4 regions of the Enhydrobacter sp. genome follow, and region 4 is predicted to be linked to each of the others. Evidence: predicted binding sites of a transcription regulator. Region 4 holds the regulator's gene; each other region holds the start of a gene.
What was found. Region 4 encodes LexA, which represses DNA repair genes until DNA is damaged. Its sites were predicted from a motif close to TGTTCNNNNTGTGTTCNG; they were not measured.
Positions count from the first base shown of each region.

Region 1 (4,897 bases), 450 kb from region 4:
CCGCACACGCCGCCGCGTTGCCCGCCCCGACGACCAGAACATCGACCTGAAAATCGTCCACCTGTCTCTCCCTGGCTGGGCGCTGCTCGATCTTGGCATCATATTTGCATTACGATAGCGCAATGGGTGATCGCTTCGACCGTCTAGGGGGCCGGCATGCCAATGTCGAGACCCTGCTGCGCAGGCCAGGTATCGGCCACAACAACGGGCCCACCTTCGACATGTCGTGGGAGGCCTGGGTCTGGCGCCGCGCGTCGGCCAAGGCATGGAAGACTCCCAATCCCGAGGTCGCGAAGATGCGGGTGCGGCGGGCGGAACGGCTCGGCATCACCTATCGGGAATTGACCGCGACGCTGATGGACACCGGCGTCAATCTCGGGGCGGCCGTCCTGCCGCTCTCGCTCGCCGCGCGGGTGCGCCGCGGGCCGAAGGGCGAGATCGTTGTCGATCCGCGCAACTCGGTCGCGGCCCTGGTCGGCAAATTCGGCGGTCGGCTGTTCCTGCTGGGCGATATCGATGCCGTGCCCACACTCGACGCGGCGGAACGGGACGGTTTCCTCGCTCTCGTCAATCGCGCCTTCGACGGCAAGGTCGAGGCGATCGGCTGGGGCCATGACGGCCCGGCCATCCGCACCCTGCTCAAGGCGAACGCCGTGCCCCACCAGGAGGCTTTTCTTGTCGGCGCCGGTATGGGACACCGGGTGCTCGGCGAGACAGCCGGTCTGCCGCTCACAAAGGATATCGATACGTGGTTCTCGTAGGAGCGCGCCACTCCAGTGGCGCTCATGACAAGAGGCGCCCCTGGAGCGGCATGCTCCGATGAGCATGGAACCCCCTCTCAAAGGCGTCCGCGTCGTCGAGCTTACGCATACGATCCTCGGTCCGTCGTGCGGCATGATCCTGGCCGATCTCGGAGCCGAGGTGATCAAGGTCGAGCCGGTGGACGGCGACCGCACCCGCAAGCTGCGCGGCTTCGGCGCCGGCTTCTTCGGCTACTTCAATCGCAACAAGAAGAGCCTGGCGCTCGATGCCGACGCGCCCGAGGGCCGCAAGGTGCTGGAGAAGCTTCTGCAGTCGGCCGATGTGCTGATCGAAAACTTCGCGCCGGGTTCCATGAGCAAGCGCGGGCTCGGGCCCGAGCATCTGGAGAAGATCAATCCGCGCCTCGTCTACTGCGCCCTGAAGGGTTTCCTGCCGGGTCCCTACGAGAAGCGGCCGGCGCTCGACGAGGTCGTGCAGATGATGGGCGGGCTCGCTTACATGACCGGGCCCAGCGGCCGGCCGCTGCGCGCCGGCACGTCCGTGGTCGACATCATGGGTGGCATGTTCGGCGCCTTCGGCACGGTATTGGCGTTGAAGCAGCGCGACCGGACGGGGAAGGGCGGGCTGGTCGAGAGCGCGCTGTTCGAGTCGGTCGTGTTCATGATGGGCCAGCATCTCGCCATCACCGCCATCAACGGTGCCGCGCCGCCGCCCATGCCCGAACGCGTGAGCTCGTGGGCGGTGTACGAGATCTTCAATACGGCCGACGATCAGCAGGTCTTCATCGGCATCACCAGCGATGGCCAGTGGAAGCGCTTTTGCGAGGTCTTCCGGCAGGCCGAGCTCGCGGCCGATTCCCGCCTTGCCAGCAACAACCAGCGCATCGAGGCGCGGCCCTGGCTGGTGCCCAAGGTCGCCGAAATATTCAAGGGCTACACCAAGAACGAGATCGAGAGGCTGGCGCTCGAGGCCGACATCTCCTTCGCGCCGGTGGCGCGGCCGCAGGACCTGTTCGACCATCCGCACCTGCTGGCCAACGGCTCACTGGCGTCGACGACACTGCCGGGCGGCGTCAAGACGCGCCTGCCGCTGCTGCCGTTCCAGATGTTCGGCTGGCGGCCGCCGCTCGTCAGCGATCCGCCCGAGATCGGCCAGCACAACGAGGCGGTGCTGGCGGCGATCGGCTACGACGAGCGAGGCATCGCGGCGCTAAAGTCGGCCGGCATGCTGGGACCGAGATGACGGGCGTTGGCGTGAGGCAAACGATGGAAGCGTTTGCCTTGTCGCCGCTATTCACAAGCGATCCGTTGAGCCTTCGGAACAGAGCTGGAACACATGTCAATAAGTTTAATTCTTTCAGGCCATTAAATCGCCCCTTGATGGCGTGAACAAAATAGGTACATTGACGCTGTTTTCCGGCGGACTTATCCGCATTGCCGCCCCGGATGCGGGCGTGGGACAAGGAGGAGGCAGCCAATGTCGGCAGCGCTGAAACTGGTCGAGAAAGAGGGCATGGAGAACAAGAACAAGGCGCTCGATGCAGCCTTGGCGCAGATCGAACGCGCCTTCGGCAAGGGGTCGATCATGAAGCTCGGCCAGCGCGAGGCGCTGGAGATCGAGGCGGTGTCGACCGGCTCGCTGGGCCTCGATATCGCGCTGGGGATCGGCGGCCTGCCCAAGGGGCGCATCGTCGAGATCTACGGCCCCGAAAGCTCGGGAAAGACGACGCTGGCGCTGCATTGCGTGGCCGAAGCCCAGAAGAAGGGCGGCGCCTGCGCCTTCATCGATGCCGAGCATGCGCTCGACCCGGTCTATGCCAAGAAGCTCGGTGTCGATATCGACAATCTGCTGATTTCCCAGCCCGACGCGGGCGAGCAGGCGCTCGAGATCGCCGACACGCTGGTCCGCTCCGGCGCCATCGACGTGCTGGTGATCGACTCGGTCGCCGCCCTCGTGCCGCGGGCCGAGCTCGAGGGCGAGATGGGCGATGCGCTGCCCGGCCTGCAGGCCCGCCTGATGAGCCAGGCGCTGCGCAAGCTCACGGCCTCGATCTCCAAGTCGAACACGCTGGTGATCTTCATCAACCAGATCCGCATGAAGATCGGCGTGATGTTCGGCAGCCCCGAGACCACGACCGGCGGCAATGCGCTGAAGTTCTACGCCTCGGTCCGCCTCGACATCCGCCGCATCGGCGCGCTCAAGGACAGGGACGAGGTGGTCGGCAACGCCACGCGGGTGAAGGTGGTGAAGAACAAGGTGGCGCCGCCGTTCAAGGTCGTCGAGTTCGACATCATGTACGGCGAAGGCGTGAGCAAGGTCGGCGAGCTGATCGATCTCGGCGAGAAGGCGGGGGTGGTCGAGAAGTCGGGCTCGTGGTTCTCCTACGACGGCCAGCGCATCGGGCAGGGCCGCGAGAACGCCAAGAATTACCTCAAGGAGCATCCCGAGGTCGCCCAGGCGATCGAGCAGAAAGTCCGGGCCAATGCCGGCATCGTCGCCGATGCGCTGATGGACGGCGGCAAGAGCGACGAGGACGAGGACGACTAGGCTTTCTCGACCGGACTTCAAAGCCTCTGTCTCCGGTCGCGGGCGGTGCTGTTCCCCACGCACAGCACCGCCCCTTTCATTCCGGCGGCAACAAAAGAACGGGAAGAACCGCCCGTTCCTTCTGTTGACGGCCCTCCCGGCGCCCGCCAACATTTCATCGCGATCAGCTGCGAGCGCAGTAAGGTTTGGCTGCAGCGTAGCGTCCGAATTCGGTACATCGCGCCAACCGTCCCTGCCTCGTTCGAGGACGCTTTCGGGCGTCACAGACCAGCGGGGAGGTCGTCATGGAACGTCTTGCCGGTCGTGCCGATTTTGTTCGGCAACTTTCAAAATTTTTCTCGATCGTGGCAGCCGCCGTGGCGGCAACGGTCATTGTTGCTGCTGACGTGCCTGGGCAACAGGCCAAGGGATCGGTCGAGCACATAAAGACCGTGACCTCGGCAATCGACGAGAGCGCGATCCGCGCCAATGCGGCAACGTCGAAGGACTGGCCAACGGTCGGCCTGGACTATGCCGAAACGCGCTTCAGCCGGCTCAATCAGATCGATACCGAGAACGTGAAGAATCTCGGCCTGGTGTGGTCCTACAGTCTCGACTCGTCGCGCGGCGTCGAGGCGACGCCGGTCGTCGTCGACGGCGTCATGTACGTCACCGCGCCATGGAGCATCGTCCACGCCATCGACGCCCGCACCGGCAAGAAGATCTGGACCTTCGATCCCGGCGTGTCGCGCGAGATCGGCTACAAGGGTTGCTGCGATGTCGTGAACAGGGGCGTGGCCCTCTACAAGGGCAAGGTCTTCGTCGGCTCCTATGACGGCCGGCTGATCGCGCTCGATGCGGCGACCGGCCAGAAGATCTGGGAGAAGGACACGATCATCGACCATTCCCATTCGTACACCATCACCGGCGCGCCACGCGTGGCCAGGGGCAAGGTGATCATCGGCAACGGCGGGGCCGAGTATGGGGCGCGCGGCTATGTGACAGCCTACGAGGCCGATACGGGCAACCAGGCGTGGCGCTGGTTCGTGGTGCCGGGTGATCCGAGCAAGCCCTACGAGGACGGGTCCATGGCCGCCGCGGCCAAGACCTGGGATCCCGCCGGCAAATACTGGATCAACGGTGGCGGCGGCACGGCGTGGGACAGCATCACCTACGACCCAGACCTCGATACGGTCTATGTCGGCACCGGCAACGGCGCCCCGTGGAACCGCAACCTGCGCAGCCCGGCGGGCGGCGACAATCTCTATCTCGCCTCGATCGTGGCTCTCGATGCCGACACCGGCAAGTACAAGTGGCACTACCAGGAGACGCCAGGCGACAACTGGGACTACACGTCCACGCAGCCCATGATCCTGGCCGACATCACGATCGACGGCGCGCCGCGCAAGGTCATCCTGCACGCGCCGAAGAACGGCTTCTTTTTCGTGATCGACCGCACCAACGGCAAGTTCATCTCGGCGAAGAACTTCGTCGACGTGAACTGGGCGACGGGTTACGACGCGAGCGGGCGGCCGATCGAGGTTCCCGAGGCCCGCTCGGCGGACAAGTCGTTCGATTCGATCCCCGGTCCGTACGGCGCCCACAACTG
Region 1 covers NZ_CP126889.1:4,446,544-4,451,440, forward strand. The annotation lists gene tcuA (FAD-dependent tricarballylate dehydrogenase TcuA) at 1-61, opposite strand, end outside; gene OJF58_RS22150 (hypothetical protein) at 123-761, shown strand; gene OJF58_RS22155 (CaiB/BaiF CoA-transferase family protein) at 820-2,004, shown strand; gene recA (recombinase RecA) at 2,239-3,309, shown strand; gene OJF58_RS22165 (PQQ-dependent dehydrogenase, methanol/ethanol family) at 3,594-4,897, shown strand, end outside.
Region 1: the regulator LexA is predicted to act here: its motif matches at 2,079-2,096, upstream of recA (recombinase RecA).

Region 2 (4,897 bases), 2.6 Mb from region 4:
TGGAGTTGCAGTTTCTGGGCTCGGGCGACGCGTTCGGCAGCGGCGGACGCTTCAACACCTGCTTCCTGGTGCGCGACCGGCAAGGCGCCTTCCTGATCGACTGCGGTGCGTCCTCGATGGTCGCGCTGCGCAAGTTCGGCGTCGATCCCAACGAGATTCGCGCCGTCATGGTCTCGCATCTGCACGGCGATCATTTCGGCGGCCTGCCGTTTTTCATCCTCGACGCGCAGCTCGTCAGCCGGCGCACCACACCGCTGGTCGTCGCCGGGCCGCCCGGCCTCGGGACCCGTCTGGCGGCCGCGATGGAGACGTTTTTTCCCGGCTCGAGCAGGGTCGAGCGGCGCTTCACCCTCGAGGTCCGCGAGATGCAGGTAGGCGAAACCAGCAACATCGAGGGCGCCGACGTGACGCCTTATCTCATGAAGCATCCCTGCGGCGCGCCGCCCTTCGCCTTGCGTATCGGCGTCGACGGCAAGGTCATCTGCTACTCGGGCGACACCGAATGGGTCGAGGCGCTGGGCGACGCGGCGCGCGGTGCGGATCTCTTTGTCGCCGAGGCCTATTTCAGGGACAAGAAGGTCAAGTTCCACCTCGACTATGAGACGCTCGTCGCGCACCTGCCGGCGATCGGCGCCAGACGCGTGATCCTGACCCATATGAGCCCCGACATGCTTGGCTGTCGCGAGGCGTTCGCCTGCGAAGCCGCCGAGGACGGCATGGTGGTCTCGATCTGACGCTACGCCGCCAGCGCCGGCCGCGCCTCGGCACGGCGATAGGACAGCGCCTCGGCGACATGCAGGCGGCGCACGGCATCCGAGCCGTCGAGATCGGCGAGCGTGCGTGCCACCCGCAGCGTGCGGTGCCAGGCGCGCGCCGAGAGGCCCAGCCGTTCGGCAGCACGCGTCAGCAAGGCACGTCCTTCGGCATCCGGCTCGGCGATGGCCGCGAGCAACGCACCGTCGGTATCGGCATTGCAGCGCGGCTTGCTCCAATGGCGGGCCCGCTCCGACAGGAGGCCGGCGCTGGGCTCGCTCTCGATCTCGACCAGCTTGCCCTTCCGGTCGAGCGCCGTCAGGCGGTCGCGCTGGACGGCGCGCGCCACGGCGACCCGGGCCGCCACGTCGGCCGAGCTTTCCGCCGGCGGCGGCAGCGCCAGATCGGCCGCGTCGACCGGCGGCACGTCGATGCAGAGATCGATGCGATCGAGCAGCGGCCCCGAGAGCTTGGCCTGGTAGTCGATGCCGCAGCGCGGCGCCCGTCCGCAGCCGCGCCCGGCTTCCATGAGATGCCCGCAGCGGCAGGGATTCATTGCCGCCACGAGCTGGAAGCGGGCCGGATAGGTGACGTGCGCCGCCGCGCGGGCGACAGTGATGCGACCGGTCTCGATCGGCTGGCGCAACGCCTCGAGGGTGGCGCGGCTGAATTCCGGCAACTCGTCGAGGAACAGCACACCATGATGGGCGAGCGACACCTCGCCCGGTTTGGCGCGCGCCCCACCGCCCACCAGGGCCTGCAGGGTCGCCGAATGATGCGGATCGCGAAAGGCGCGCCTTCGCGACAGCCTTCCGTCGCCCGTCTCGCCCGCCAGCGAACGCAGCATCGTCGCTTCCAGCGCCTCCTCCGCCTCGAGCGGCGGCAGGAGGCCCGGCAGGCGCGCCGCCAGCATCGACTTGCCCGAACCGGGTGGGCCAATCATCAGGAGATTGTGGCCGCCAGCCGCCGCGATCTCGAGCACGCGCTTGGCCGTCTCCTGGCCCTTGATCTCGGCGAGATCGGGGTAAGAGACCTCGTCCTCGGACACGAGCGCCTGCGGCGCCGGCAGGGTCTGCTGGCCGCGCAGTTGGTTGATCAGCGCCAGCAGGGTGGGCGCGGCGAGCACCGGCGGCCGATCGGGATCGTCCGCTGGCTGGAAGCCGCCCCAGGCAGCCTCGCCGCCGCAGGCGGCCGGACAGATGATGCCGCGTCCGGTCGACGCCGCAGCAATGGCGGCCGGCAGCACGCCCGGCACGCGCGTCAGGGAGCCATCGAGCGCAAGCTCGCCCAATGCAACGAAGCCCGCCACGCTCTCTCGGGTCACCACCCCCATCGCCACCAGGAGCCCGAGCGCGATCGGCAGGTCGTAGTGGCTGCCCTCCTTGGCGAGGTCGGCCGGCGAGAGATTGACCGTGATGCGTTGCGGCGGCAGGGCCAACCCCAAGGCGCGCAAGGCCGCCCGCACCCGCTCCCGACTCTCGCCGACCGCCTTGTCTGCAAGACCGACCACGGTGAAGGCGAGCTGTCCCGGCGCGATCATCACCTGGACATCGATCGGCAGCACATCCACACCCTGAAACGCCACCGTCCGCACCTTCGCCTGCATGCCCGTTCTCCGGCCTCTCGACGGGAACAAGTATAGAACGCATACACCATAAGTAAAGCTCGTATAGGTTGTATCGACTATCGACCTTCTCTTTGGTTCAATGACGGCCATGCGACGTCGACTGATTGGTCCCGTCTTGGCCGGCCTGTGGCCTTGGCCCTTCGCGATCGGAACCGCCCTTGCCTGGCCGGAACAGCCGATCCGCTTGATCGTGCCCTATGCGCCTGCAGGCGGTTCCGACATGATCGCACCCAACGGTGCGCCGACGGAGATCGTGGCGCGCCTGGACAAGCGGCTTGTCGATATCCTCACACCGAGTCCGGCTGAGCTGGCCGACCGCTGGACCGAGATCATCGCGAGGCGCGGGACCAAGCCCGAATGAGCGACTCCTCTCCCGATATCCTGATCGTAGGCGGCGGCATCGGCGGACTGGTGCTGGCGCTCAGCCTCCACCAGGCCGGCATTTCCTGCCGTGTCTTCGAGGCCGCGCCGCAGCTCCTGCCGCTCGGCGTAGGCATCAACCTGCTGCCGCACGCCATGCGCGAGCTTTCCGAGCTGGGCCTGGCCGACGAGCTTGCCCGGCACGCCATCGAGACGCGCGAGCTCCGCTACTACAGCCGTCACGGCCAGTTCATCCACAAGGAGCCGCGCGGCCGCTTCGCCGGCTACGACTGGGCGCAGCTCTCGATCCACCGCGCCGATCTGCACGAGGTACTGCTCGCGGCGACGCATGAGCGGCTGGGCGACGACGCCCTGCAGCTCGGCCACCGCTGTCTCCGCCTCGAGCAGGAGCCCGGCGCCGTCATCCTCCATTGCGACAATGGCGCCGCGTATCGCGGCCGGATCGCCATCGGCGCCGACGGCATCCACTCAGCCGTGCGCCGCCAGCTCTATCCGAACGAAGGGCCGCCCAGATACTCCGGCGTCAACATGTGGCGCGGCGCCACGCCCTGGCCCGCCTTTCTGGGCGGCGACATCATGGTCTCGACCGGCTGGCTGACCGTCGGCAAGACGGTGATCTACCCGATCCGCCGCGGCACCTCGGAGACCGACGGCCGGCCGCTGATCAACTGGGTCGCCGAGCTCGAGCGACCGCAGGTGGCGCGCCAGGACTGGACCGGCCGCGGGCGATTGTCCGACATGATGCCGGCCTTCGCCGGCCTCACCTTCGATTGGCTCGACGTCAGCGGCATGATCGAGAGCACGGAGGAGATCCTGGAATATCCGATGGTCGATCGCGATCCGCTGGAGCGCTGGAGCTTCGGTCGCGTCACACTTCTGGGCGACGCCGCCCATCCGATGTATCCGCGCGGCTCCAACGGCGCGAGCCAGGCCATCATCGACGCGCGTTGCCTCGCCGGGCAGATCAAGAAGCGCGGCGCGACGCCCGGGGCGCTCGTCGAGTATGAGGCTGTGCGCAATCCCGCCACCGCGCAGGTCGTGCTGACCAACCGCACCAACCCGCCCGATTCGATCCTGCGCGAGGTGTGGCAGCGCTCCGGCGGGCGACCGTTCGAGCGCATCGAGGACGTGATCTCGACCGCCGAGCTGCAGGCGATCCTGGACCGCTACCGCAAAGTATCCGGCTTCGATCGCGAGACGCTGCGCCGCCGACCGAGCTTCGTGTAGCTGCGATCAGCTACCGACGGCGGTCGACACGCACTTCTTGGTGAAGCTCGTCTTGGCCGCGCCAGCCAGCTTCTTGTCGGCGGCGGCGGTGTCGCACGCTTTCGTGGCATCGCTTTCGCATTTCTTCATGAAGCTCGTGAGTGCGGCGCCGGCCAGCTTCTTGTCCGCGGCTTGCGCCTTGCACGAGGGCGCCGCGGCCGGCGCGGTCGAGGTCTGTGCGAACGCGGACGCCGCAAGAACGCAAGCAAGGGCAGAGGCCGTGACCAGCATCGACTTCGTCATCTGTCGTCTCCTCTCCGTCTGCGGGCTCCCAGACCCGTGGCGCAACATCCCTTGCCGGTGGTGCGCTGTAAACGTCGAAGCGGCATTTGCAGAAGAAGTGTCATCCGGATTGCAACCGGGCTGAAACGGCATCGAAGGCAAGGCCCCTCTCCGGAACCGCCGGATCGATCCAGCGCGCGGCATGGCCGGTCTTGAAGAAGCCGGCTTCATCGAAAGCGGTGCGCGTCGCTTCGGCGTTCCGATAGTAGCCCGGCGTCACGTTCGGCCCCTTGACGCGCAGCTCGTAGCGATCGGCCATCGGCACGAGCTTGGCGCAAAGACCCGGCAGCGGCAGGCCGCGCGCGAAGCCGACGCCGGCCGTCTCCGCCATGCCCCATACGGCGGCGCCAGCGTCCGCTCGAAGCAGCGCTCGCGCGGTGCGCTCCATCGCGGCCGCCGCGGCGAGATTGCCGTGCGTGTTCACGACCGCCTTGAGCACTCCAGCCGAATCCGAAGCGCACAGGATGCTGGCCGGTGTGTCCGCGGTGATGTGCAGCTGTCGCTCGGCCACGGCGGCATCGACCGGGCAGTTGGCGAGCGCGCCATAGGCGAGGCCGCGCCGGCCATCCACCGTCACGATCTGCGCGC
Region 2 covers NZ_CP126889.1:2,061,895-2,066,791, reverse strand. The annotation lists gene OJF58_RS10375 (MBL fold metallo-hydrolase) at 1-734, shown strand, start outside; gene OJF58_RS10370 (YifB family Mg chelatase-like AAA ATPase) at 737-2,359, opposite strand; gene OJF58_RS10365 (hypothetical protein) at 2,601-2,741, shown strand; gene OJF58_RS10360 (flavin-dependent oxidoreductase) at 2,738-3,988, shown strand; gene OJF58_RS10355 (hypothetical protein) at 3,995-4,258, opposite strand; gene OJF58_RS10350 (AMP-binding protein) at 4,371-4,897, opposite strand, start outside.
Region 2: the regulator LexA is predicted to act here: its motif matches at 2,382-2,399, upstream of OJF58_RS10370 (YifB family Mg chelatase-like AAA ATPase).

Region 3 (4,897 bases), 1.5 Mb from region 4:
TGTTGTTCGCTGCCAGGCCATGGACCGCTCGCGCATATTTCAGCGCAAGCTGGGTCTTCCCGGTACCCGAGAGTCCAGCGAGAATCACGAAGTGTTTGTGCGGGAGGAAATTCATCGCGGCGTGAAACCGCCGTACCTCTCCACCGGGATAGTGTCCGCCGAGCGACGTCACTGCCGTCTCGATTTCGGCAACTGGAATTGTAGCAGGCAACCGCTGCATACCCGGGCTGACGGCACCGGCATCGGCCCACACGTGTAACTCGTGGACCTTTTCGCGCCCGATCAGGCTTCCGAGATAGCCGACGAACTCACGTGCAAGCAGGCTCCGGCGGGCGGAAGCTGCCGGAGGCCAGATGGCGAAGAGAATGGAATCGACTTTCGCCATGCAATCCGGATCGAGCGCCGGTTCTCCAGGGGCACTTCGCAGTGATTCCCGAAAGTCGTGGTTGTGAAAAAAGATGTCTCCGGTGTCGGTTATGTAGAATTTGACATTGTTGCTGATGCTGCCGGCCTTCTTCGATGCGGCGACGAGCTGCTTGTTACGCTCCTCGCCTTCGTGGAACAGCTTCAGCAAACCCTTGTTAATCCGATCGGCCTCAGCGGTGACCGTGACCGCGAAATAAACCTCGTCCTGCGGTGGGAACGTCAGAACGCACAGGAAGATGAACTGCTCAATTGGCGCAGTACGACCCGCAGCCAAACCGGCCGAGTAGGCCTCCAGATTGTTCGTGCAGGCAAAGAGCCCGCCCTCAATCACGCGGGCGCTGTTTGAGAAGCCGAAGTTCTTCGCAATCCGTGCTTCCGGCCGGATGCCCGGCTGAGCGCGAATTGCGACCTCAAACTGCTGCTGCCGCTCTTCTGCTGACATGATCGTCCCGCTCCTCCCTGCCCCTGAGGGCGATCATCATCGTTTCTGCGAGCGCTTTCGCCATAAGAGGCGGCACGGCGTTGCCAATTTGCCGGAATGCCGGATTCATCGTTCCGCAGAAGACAAAGCCATCAGGAAAGGACTGCAGCCGGGCCGCCTCGCGCACGGAGATCGTGCGCGCCTGCTCGCTGTCGTAATGAATGTGGCTGTAACTGTCCTTGCCGAGATGCGCCATCAAAGTGCGGGCGGGCTGGTCACGCCACATCTTCCGCCATTTGTTCGGGAACTTTGTGGCGTCGTAAGGAGGTACGATGGCATCGCGCAAACGGTCATATTCAGCGGAGCCTTGGCGCACTACTTTACCCTTGCGCCGCAATTCAGTGATCTTCTCGGCCAGCATGTTCATGGCGTGCTGCCACGCCTGCGGATATTGATCGCCTGGATTGAGACGCGCGAACAGCTCGTAGTCGCGTGGCAGGTAACGGATGACGTGATCCCGCAAGCCTTCCTCCGGAGCTTCGAATCCCGGCCAGGAGCGCAACAGGCGCGCATACGCCGAGATTTTGCGCCTGCCGTCATAGGGCACGTTTTGATCGAAGCGGCGGGCACCACGGCGCAGGTCACCCGCCGCAAGCTGATCCCGGGCGTAAATCGGTGGCAGGTCTCCAAGGGCCTCTTCGGCCGTCACCGCCGGGGGCAGTTTCGGACTCGCGATTGGCGGCTCATGGTAGTCGTGCGCCTCTTCGAGGTGTCCGTTCAGCACCTTCAGTGCGACGGCGCGCGAACCTTCGTAGCCGGGCGGTAGCACCAGCCAGTTTGAAGGCTCGGGGAACGACACTCTGTCGGCGATCTCTCGGCGATAAGCGACGAGGAACATGCGCTCCCGCATTTGCGGGACGCCATAAAAGGCGGCATTCAGCAGCGTATAACCGCAGACATAGCCCTTATCCTCAAGCACTTCGCCGATTTCTTCCGCGATGTTCTGGCCGCCGTGATTGAGAACATCGGGCACGTTCTCGACCAGGACTGCGAGAGGCTGGAAAGCGTCCACGTATCTCAGATATTCCTGATAAAGACGCGCTCGCGGATCATGCCGGAATGCTTGCGGATGGGCGTCGATCTCACGCAGCTTCGGCCGGCCAACCCGTGCAAAGGCCTGACATGGCGGACCCCCGACAATAACATCGACGGCGTTTGCTACGGGACCAAGCTCCAGCTCTGCCACGATTTGCTCTGGATGTGTCGTGATTATATCGCGAGCGCGACTGTGCTTTGGATCGCCCCCGTGAAAGTTCAGTCCATGCGAACGTGCAGCATCAGGATCGAACTCGACCGCAGCCTGCAGCGCATACCCCGCAGCCTGAAACCCAAGCGAAAGCCCACCGCAACCCGCAAACAGATCCAGCACTCTCGGCTTCGCACCCGCGCGGATCCGAGCGACCTTCCTTCGAATCGCTTCTGAGCTCATCCCGCCCCCTTCTTCATTTTCGGCAGCTTTAACGGGAGCTGTGTCTCCTCGCCATGCTCCTCAAGAAACTGCATGATGGCCGCCCGGATAACCCATGCCGCCGAAACATTATTGTTGTCCGCAAGCGCCTGAATACGGGCATGAGCGGACTCAGGCAGGATGACAGACGTCCGGACTGACTTCTTAGATGCGGCCGCCATGAATCGCTTCCTGATGCACCATGCACCCAACATATGCTGGTTGGGTGCAAGGTGCACCACAAAATCGGCTCTGACCTCAGTTATCACCTTCTCTCCTTCGCCCCGGCCAGATCGCGCTCACGTCCCACGCTTGACTCATCTTAGCGGAAAGAGAACAAATAGGGAACATGATCGTTAGTCCGTCCATGGAGGTCAGTGACGACGGTGCGGCCGAAGCCCGCCATAGAAGCCCTGCGCGCGCAGATCGAGAAGCTCGAATGCCGAAGCAGGCGCTCCAAATCGGTCCTCCCGTTCGGGATCGCCGAGATCGATTCACGACTTCCCGGCGGGGGCCTCACTCTTGGTGCGCTTCACGAGGTCGCTGGCGGCGGGAATGGCACGATCGATGGCGCGGCCGCGGCGCTCTTCGCAGCTGGGATTGCTTCGCGGACTAAGAGCAAGGTGCTCTGGTGCATCACCAAGGCCGATCTTTTCGCGCCGGCGCTCGCCCAGGCCGGTCTTTCACCGGACCGCGTGATCTACGCGGAGGTTGGTGACGACAAGACGGTTCTGGCCTGCATGGAGGAAGGCTTACGGCACGGCGGTTTGGGTGCAGTCATAGCGGAGACCGCTCGCCTGTCGATGACTGCCTCGCGCCGGCTCCAGCTGGCCGCCGAAGGCACAGAGACGATCGGCATCGCCCTGCGCCGTTGGCGCCGGCAGACTGAGGCGTCCGATTTCGGCCAGCCGACCGCGGCGACAACGCGATGGCGCGTCTCGGTCCTGCCGTCGTCACCGCTACCCGTGCCGGGCGTTGGCCGGCATCGCTGGCTTGTCGAACTCATCCGCGCACGCGCGGGTGAAAGTGCAGATTTCGAGTTGGAGGCGTGCGATGACACGGGTCGTCTCGCTCTTCCTGCCGACCTGGTCCACCGACCGGCTGCGGCGGAAGGCTGGCGACGCGGCGCCTCCCGCTGAGGCGCCGCTCGTCCTGATCGGCCGCGAAGGAAGCAGGCGGGTGGTGCTGGCGGCGGACGCCGCCGCTCACGCCGCGGGGCTTCGGGTCGGCATGCCGGTCACGAAAGCTCAGGTTCTCGTTCCCGGCCTCATCATCCAGGACGCCGATCCTGCAGCAGATGCCGAAGCTTTGGAGCGTCTCGCTGTGTGGATTCTGCAGCGCTTCGCGCCGATCGCCGCAGCCGACCCGCCGGACGGAATCGTTATCGACTCGACCGGCGCCGATCATCTTCATGGCGGTGAGCCGGCGATGCTCGACGCGCTCATAGGTCGGCTGGCGATGTCGGGCGTCGCGGCGCGCGCAGCCGTCGCCGATAGCTGGGGCGCGGCTCATGCGCTGGCGCGCTATGTCGCACGACCAACCTTGGTCGCACCGCCCGGACACGGCGCATCCGCCATTGCTCGGTTGCCGCTGGAAGCGCTGCGCCTTCCGACTCCCATATCCGCAGACCTGCGCATTCTCGGTTTCGAGCGCGTCGAAGACCTTGTGGCGCAGCCGCGCGCCCCGCTGACCTTACGGTTCGGGCCCGAGCTCGGGCGGCGCCTCGAGCAGGCTCTCGGCCGGAGCGCCGAACCGATCGAGCCCATCCGACCGCCCGATCTCATCGAGGTGAGACGCGCCTTCGCTGAGCCGATCGGCGCGGCCGAGACGATTGCTCGGTACATCGGCAAGCTCGTTGTCGATCTCTGCGCCGCGCTCGAGGATAAAGGCCTCGGCGCACGACGACTGGATCTCCTGTGTCACCGCGTCGATAATCGCATGCAAGCTGTGCGGGTCGGCACCGCGCAGCCGGTGCGGGACAGCAAGCGCCTGACCCGGCTGCTTTGCGATCGCGTCGAGACAATCGATCCGGGCTTCGGCATCGAGGTGATCACGCTGACGGCGACCATCGCCGAGCCTTTTGTGCGCCGGCAGCTCATCAGCTCACTGGTCGAGAAAACTGCGCCTGATATCTCGGACCTCGTAGACACGCTCGCCAATCGCGTCGGCGAGCATGCGATCTACCGGATTGCGCCCGTGTCGAGCGACGTGCCCGAGCGTTCGGTGCGCCGCATACCTGCTATGGCGCCCGGCAGCGACACGACGTGGCCGAACCACTGGCCGAGGCCTGCACGCCTGCTCGCCCGGCCGGAGCCGATCGAGACGGTCGCGCTCCTGCCGGACCATCCGCCGGTCTCCTTCACCTGGCGCGGCATCCGTCGCCGGGTGAAGCGCGCCGACGGTCCCGAGCGTGTGTTTGGTGAGTGGTGGCGGCGAGACGCCGAGCTCGCCGCCGTCCGTGACTACTTCCGTATCGAGGACGACGCCGGCGAGCGCTACTGGGTTTATCGTTCCGGTGACGGCGAGGATGCGTCGACCGGCTC
Region 3 covers NZ_CP126889.1:3,367,820-3,372,716, reverse strand. The annotation lists gene OJF58_RS16930 (hypothetical protein) at 1-868, opposite strand, end outside; gene OJF58_RS16925 (DNA cytosine methyltransferase) at 837-2,336, opposite strand; gene OJF58_RS16920 (CopG family transcriptional regulator) at 2,333-2,623, opposite strand; gene OJF58_RS16915 (ImuA family protein) at 2,741-3,493, shown strand; gene OJF58_RS16910 (DUF6504 family protein) at 3,408-4,897, shown strand, end outside.
Region 3: the regulator LexA is predicted to act here: its motif matches at 2,687-2,704, upstream of OJF58_RS16915 (ImuA family protein).

Region 4 (4,897 bases):
GGACGCCGAGCCAGCGCGCCTTTGCCGGCATCTCCTTTTGCGCCAAGACGCTGCTCGAGGTGGCCGTGGTCCTGCTCGGCGCCTCGCTCAGTGCCGCCACCCTCATGGCGACTGGGCCGGCATTGCTGGCCGGCATCGCCGCCATCGTCGTCGTCTCGATCATGGCGAGCTACGGGATCGGCAGGGTGCTCGGGCTGCGCCATCGACTGGCCGTCCTGGTCGCCTGCGGCAACTCGATCTGCGGCAATTCCGCGATCGCGGCCGTGGCGCCCGTGATCGGCGCCAGCGGCGAGGATGTCGCGGCCTCGATTGCCTTCACGGCGGTCCTGGGCGTGGCCGTGGTGCTGGGGCTGCCGTTCCTGCCGGCGGTCGCCGACATGAGTCACCTGCAATACGGCGTGCTGGCCGGGCTGACCGTCTACGCCGTACCGCAGGTGCTGGCCGCCACTGCGCCGATCGGGACGATCGCCGTCCAGATCGGCACGTTGGTGAAGCTGGTGCGCGTCTTGATGCTGGGGCCGGTCGTGCTGCTGCTGACCCTGCTGACCCGCCGTCTGCGCGATCAGGCGGACGTGGCGCCGCCGCATGTCACGGCGGGCGATCGGCCGAAGAAGGGCAGGCCCGGTCTGCACAAGCTCGTGCCGTGGTTCATCATCGGCTTCCTGCTGCTGGCCCTTCTGCGCTCGCTGGGACTTCTGCCGCAATTCGCACTGGCGCCGGCCGCGGCGCTCGCGAACTGGTTCACCATCATCGCCATGGCGGCCCTCGGCCTCTCGACCGACCTGCGTAGCGTCGCGCAGGCGGGCGGGCGGGTGACGGCGGTGGTCACGCTGTCGCTGGTCGTGCTCGGCGCGATGAGCTTCGGCCTGATCCATCTGATCGGTATTGCCTGAGCCGGCCGGCCGGCTGGCCAGCCGCGGGCGGCACCCCCATGATCTCGAGCAGCCTGTCCACGGCGATGCTCCGGTGCCGTTCGGAATGCTGGACGGCATGGAATGCCCGTTCCGGCAGCGCGACCTTGACCCGATGGAGGAGACCGGCCTCCAGGCTGGGGGCCGCGACCGAGGCGGAGATGGCTGTCGCACCGAGGCCGGCCTCCACGGCGGCGCGAATGGCTTCGTTGCTGGGCAGCTCCAGGGCGACCTTGACCTGATCCAGCGAGACGCCCGCCGCTTCGAGCGCCGTCTCGAATTCCGAGCGGGTCCCCGAGCCTGGTTCGCGCAGCACCCATTCGGTTCCGACGAGCTCGGCGAGCTCGATCCGGTCGGCCCTGGACCAGGGATGGTCCCCGCCGACCACGACGACGAGCTGATCGCGCGCCACCTCGGTCGCGATCAGCATTGGATCATCGATGGCGCCCTCGACGAAGCCGATTTCGGCAAGGCCTTCATGGACGGCGGCCGCCACCTGCGCCGTGTTGCCGACGCTCAGCCGCAGATCGATGGCGGGATGAGCGCGCCGAAAGGCGACGAGGTGCCTCGGGAGCCAATAGCTGGCAATCGTCTTGCTGGCGTGAATGGCGAGGGTGCCGCGCTGCAGGCCGCCGAGCTCGGACAGGACGAGCTCGGCCGCCTCGGCCCGCGCGAGAACGGCGCGGGCCTCGTTCAGGAAGAGCACGCCCGCCTCGGTGAGCTCGATGCCTCGTCCGACGCGATGGAAGAGCTTGGCGCCGTGGCGCGCCTCCAGTGCGGCGACCGCTGCGCTCACCGCCGATTGCGCCAGATGCAGCGACTCGGCGGCGCGCGTCATATGCTGGCGCTCGGCCACCGCCACGAAAACGCGAAGCTGCTCCAGCGTCATGCGCGGCACGATAGCCTCCGATCCCGGCGCATGCGACTCGCCATCCGAACGTGCCGCCGGCGTCGAAGATCAGTGGTAGCGGCGATAGAGTCCCGCCAGCCGGCCCTGGATCTTCACCCGGTCGGGCCCGAAGATTCGGGTCTCGTAAGCGGCATTGGCGGGCTCGAGCGCGATCGAGGCGCCTTTCTTGCGCAGCCGTTTCAATGTTGCCTCGGCATCATCGATCAGTGCGACGACAATGTCGCCCGTCTCGGCCGTATCGGCGCTCTTGATGATCACGATGTCGCCGTCCTGGATGCCGGCCTCGATCATCGAGTCGCCCTGCACCTCGAGGCAGTAGTGGGCGCCGGAGGCAAGCAGGGACACCGGCACGTCGATGGTCGTGGAGTTGTCGCGCAGCGCCTCGATGGGCGTGCCGGCCGCAATCCGGCCGTACAGCGGCAGGCTGAGGGCATGCGCCTCGTTCGCCACCTGGAAGGCGCCGGCAAGCGGCGCGCGCTCGCCGCGAACGACCTGCGGCACGAAGCCTTCGCGCGGCTCGGCCATGCCGGAACGGCGCGCCTCGACGAGGAGGGGCGTGACGTTGGGGGCCGGCAATCCGGCCGCATCGGGAAGCTTGAGGACCTGCAGCGCCCGCGCCCGATGAGGCAGTCGACGCAGGAAGCCGCGCTCCTCCAGGCCGGTGATCAGCCGATGGATGCCCGATTTCGACTTCAATCGCAGCGCCTCCTTCATTTCATCGAACGAAGGCGATACGCCGGCGTCGTTCAGACGCTTGTTGATGAACAGCAGCAGTTCGCTTTGCTTGCGGGTCAGCACCGACTTCTCCCCAAACCAACTACCAGATTTCGGAACAAATCCTGAAACCCGCTACATGTTCTAGTTTAGTTCCCGGATCAGGTCAAGTTTTCCAGAGGAAACTGGGGATCAATAGCCGCCGTCGAGGGTGCCGAGATCAATGACCTGGACGGTATCGCCGGCCTTTCGCGCCGGATCGTGGGGCGGTCGGACGAGGAAGGCCCCGGAGCCCGCCAGCACCGAAAGCATCGAGCTGTCCTGGATCTTGTGCGGTTCGACGCTGAGACCGCCGTCCGGGGCCCGGTCAAGCCGGCTGCGGACATAATCCTCCCGCGTATCGTTGGCCTTAAGATCGACGGCAAGCCGTGCCGGACGGGTGGCTGGAAGATCACCGGACCGGCCAAGCATGCGCTCGAGCGCCGGCTTCAGGAACAGAAGCGCGCAGACCATCGTCGAGACGGGATTGCCCGGCAGGCCGAGCACGCGAGCCCTGTCTCGTCCGGCGAACATCAGGGGCTTTCCGGGCCGCATGGCGATGCGCCAGAAGTCCATCGTGAAGCCCTGGGCCTTGAGCGCATCCTGCACGAGGTCGTGGTCGCCCACCGACGCGCCGCCCAGGGTGATCAGGAGGTCGTGCTGGGTGCCGGCGGCAATCCGATCCTGGATGAGGACGGCGTCGTCGCGGGCAATATCGAAAAGGCTCGGCTCGCCGCCCCAGCCGCGTACCAGGGCGGCGACCGCGATGCCGGAGGAGGAGACGATCTGGTTGCGGCCCACCGGCTCGCCCGGCATCACGAGCTCGTCGCCGGTCGAGAGGATCGCCACGCGCGGTTTGCGGTAGACGCCGACCCAGGGCACGTTCATCGCCGCAAGCAGGGCGACGTCGCGCGCAGTGAGCCTGCGCCCCGCGGCGAAGGGAACGTCGCCCGCCTTGAAATCGAGGCCGGCCCTGCGGATGTGCCGGCCCGGTGTCGGCGCCTCGAGGATGGTGACCTTCCGGCCGTCGGCCTCGGTATCCTCCTGGATGACGATCGAGTCCGCTCCCATCGGCAGCGGGGCGCCGGTAAAGATGCGGACAGCCTCGCCGGGCTTCAGCGCTTCATCGTGGGAACCGCCGGCGGGCGCCTGGCCGGCCAGCGTGAGAACGGTCGGCACTGCCGGAACGTCCTCGGCGCGGACGGCGTATCCATCCATGGCAGAGAGATCGGCCGGAGGCTGCGTGAGCCGCGCGGCCGGTAGATTGGCCAGGACGCGCCCCGCGGCATCTGCCACCGACACGAGCTCCGCCGGCAGCGGCGTGAAGGCGGTGATCACACGGGCATGGGCTTCGCGAACGGTCAGCATATCATCGGTCTCTGTCGAACGTTCCCGACTTGCCGCCGGACTTGTGCAGAAGCTTCACTTCCGAGATCACCATGCCGCGATCGACCGCCTTGCACATGTCGTAGACTGTGAGGGCCGCGACGGACGCCGCTGTCAGCGCCTCCATCTCGACGCCGGTGCGGCCCCTGATCCGGCACGTGGCCTCGATGTCGACCGCATGGCGGCCGGCATCGAGCGAGAGCTTCACCTCGACGGCGGAAAGCGCCAGCGGATGGCAAAGCGGGATCAGCTCGGCGGTGCGCTTGGCGGCCATGATGCCGGCAAGTTGCGCCACCGCCAGCACGTCGCCTTTGGCTGCCTTCCTGTCCTTGATCAGCGCCAGCGTCTCGGGCTGCATGACGACGCTCGCCTTCGCCATGGCCATGCGCTCGGTCTCGTCCTTGGCGCCGACATCGACCATATGGGCGTTGCCGCGCGTGTCGAAGTGGCTGAGCGTCCTGCTCATGCCGCCTTCACCAGGATTTCGCGCACCGCGCTTTCGACGTCGGGCTTGCGCATGAAGCTTTCGCCGATCAGGAAGGCCGAGGCGCCGACCCTGGCCATGCGGGCCAGATCGGCCGGCGTGCCGAGCCCGCTCTCCGCCACCAGCACGCGATCCTTCGGTACCTTGGGTGCGAGCCGCTCGGTTACGGCGAGATCGACGGCAAGCGTCTTGAGATTGCGGTTGTTGACTCCGATCAGCTCGCTGTCGATGCCGAGCGCACGGTCCAGCTCGTCTCCGTCGTGGACCTCGACGAGGACATCCATGCCGCAAACATGCGCAAGCCGCGCGAGCTCCGCCGCAAGCTGGTCGTCGAGGCAGGCCATGATCAGCAGAATGCAGTCCGCGCCGAGCGCGCGCGCCTCGAATACCTGATAGGGGTCGATCATGAAGTCCTTGCGCAGGACTGGAAGCTTCGTGGCCCGGCGCGCCCGG
Region 4 covers NZ_CP126889.1:4,893,416-4,898,312, reverse strand. The annotation lists gene OJF58_RS24385 (putative sulfate exporter family transporter) at 1-893, shown strand, start outside; gene OJF58_RS24380 (LysR family transcriptional regulator) at 826-1,800, opposite strand; gene lexA (transcriptional repressor LexA) at 1,870-2,619, opposite strand; gene glp (gephyrin-like molybdotransferase Glp) at 2,728-3,942, opposite strand; gene moaC (cyclic pyranopterin monophosphate synthase MoaC) at 3,944-4,426, opposite strand; gene trpC (indole-3-glycerol phosphate synthase TrpC) at 4,423-4,897, opposite strand, start outside.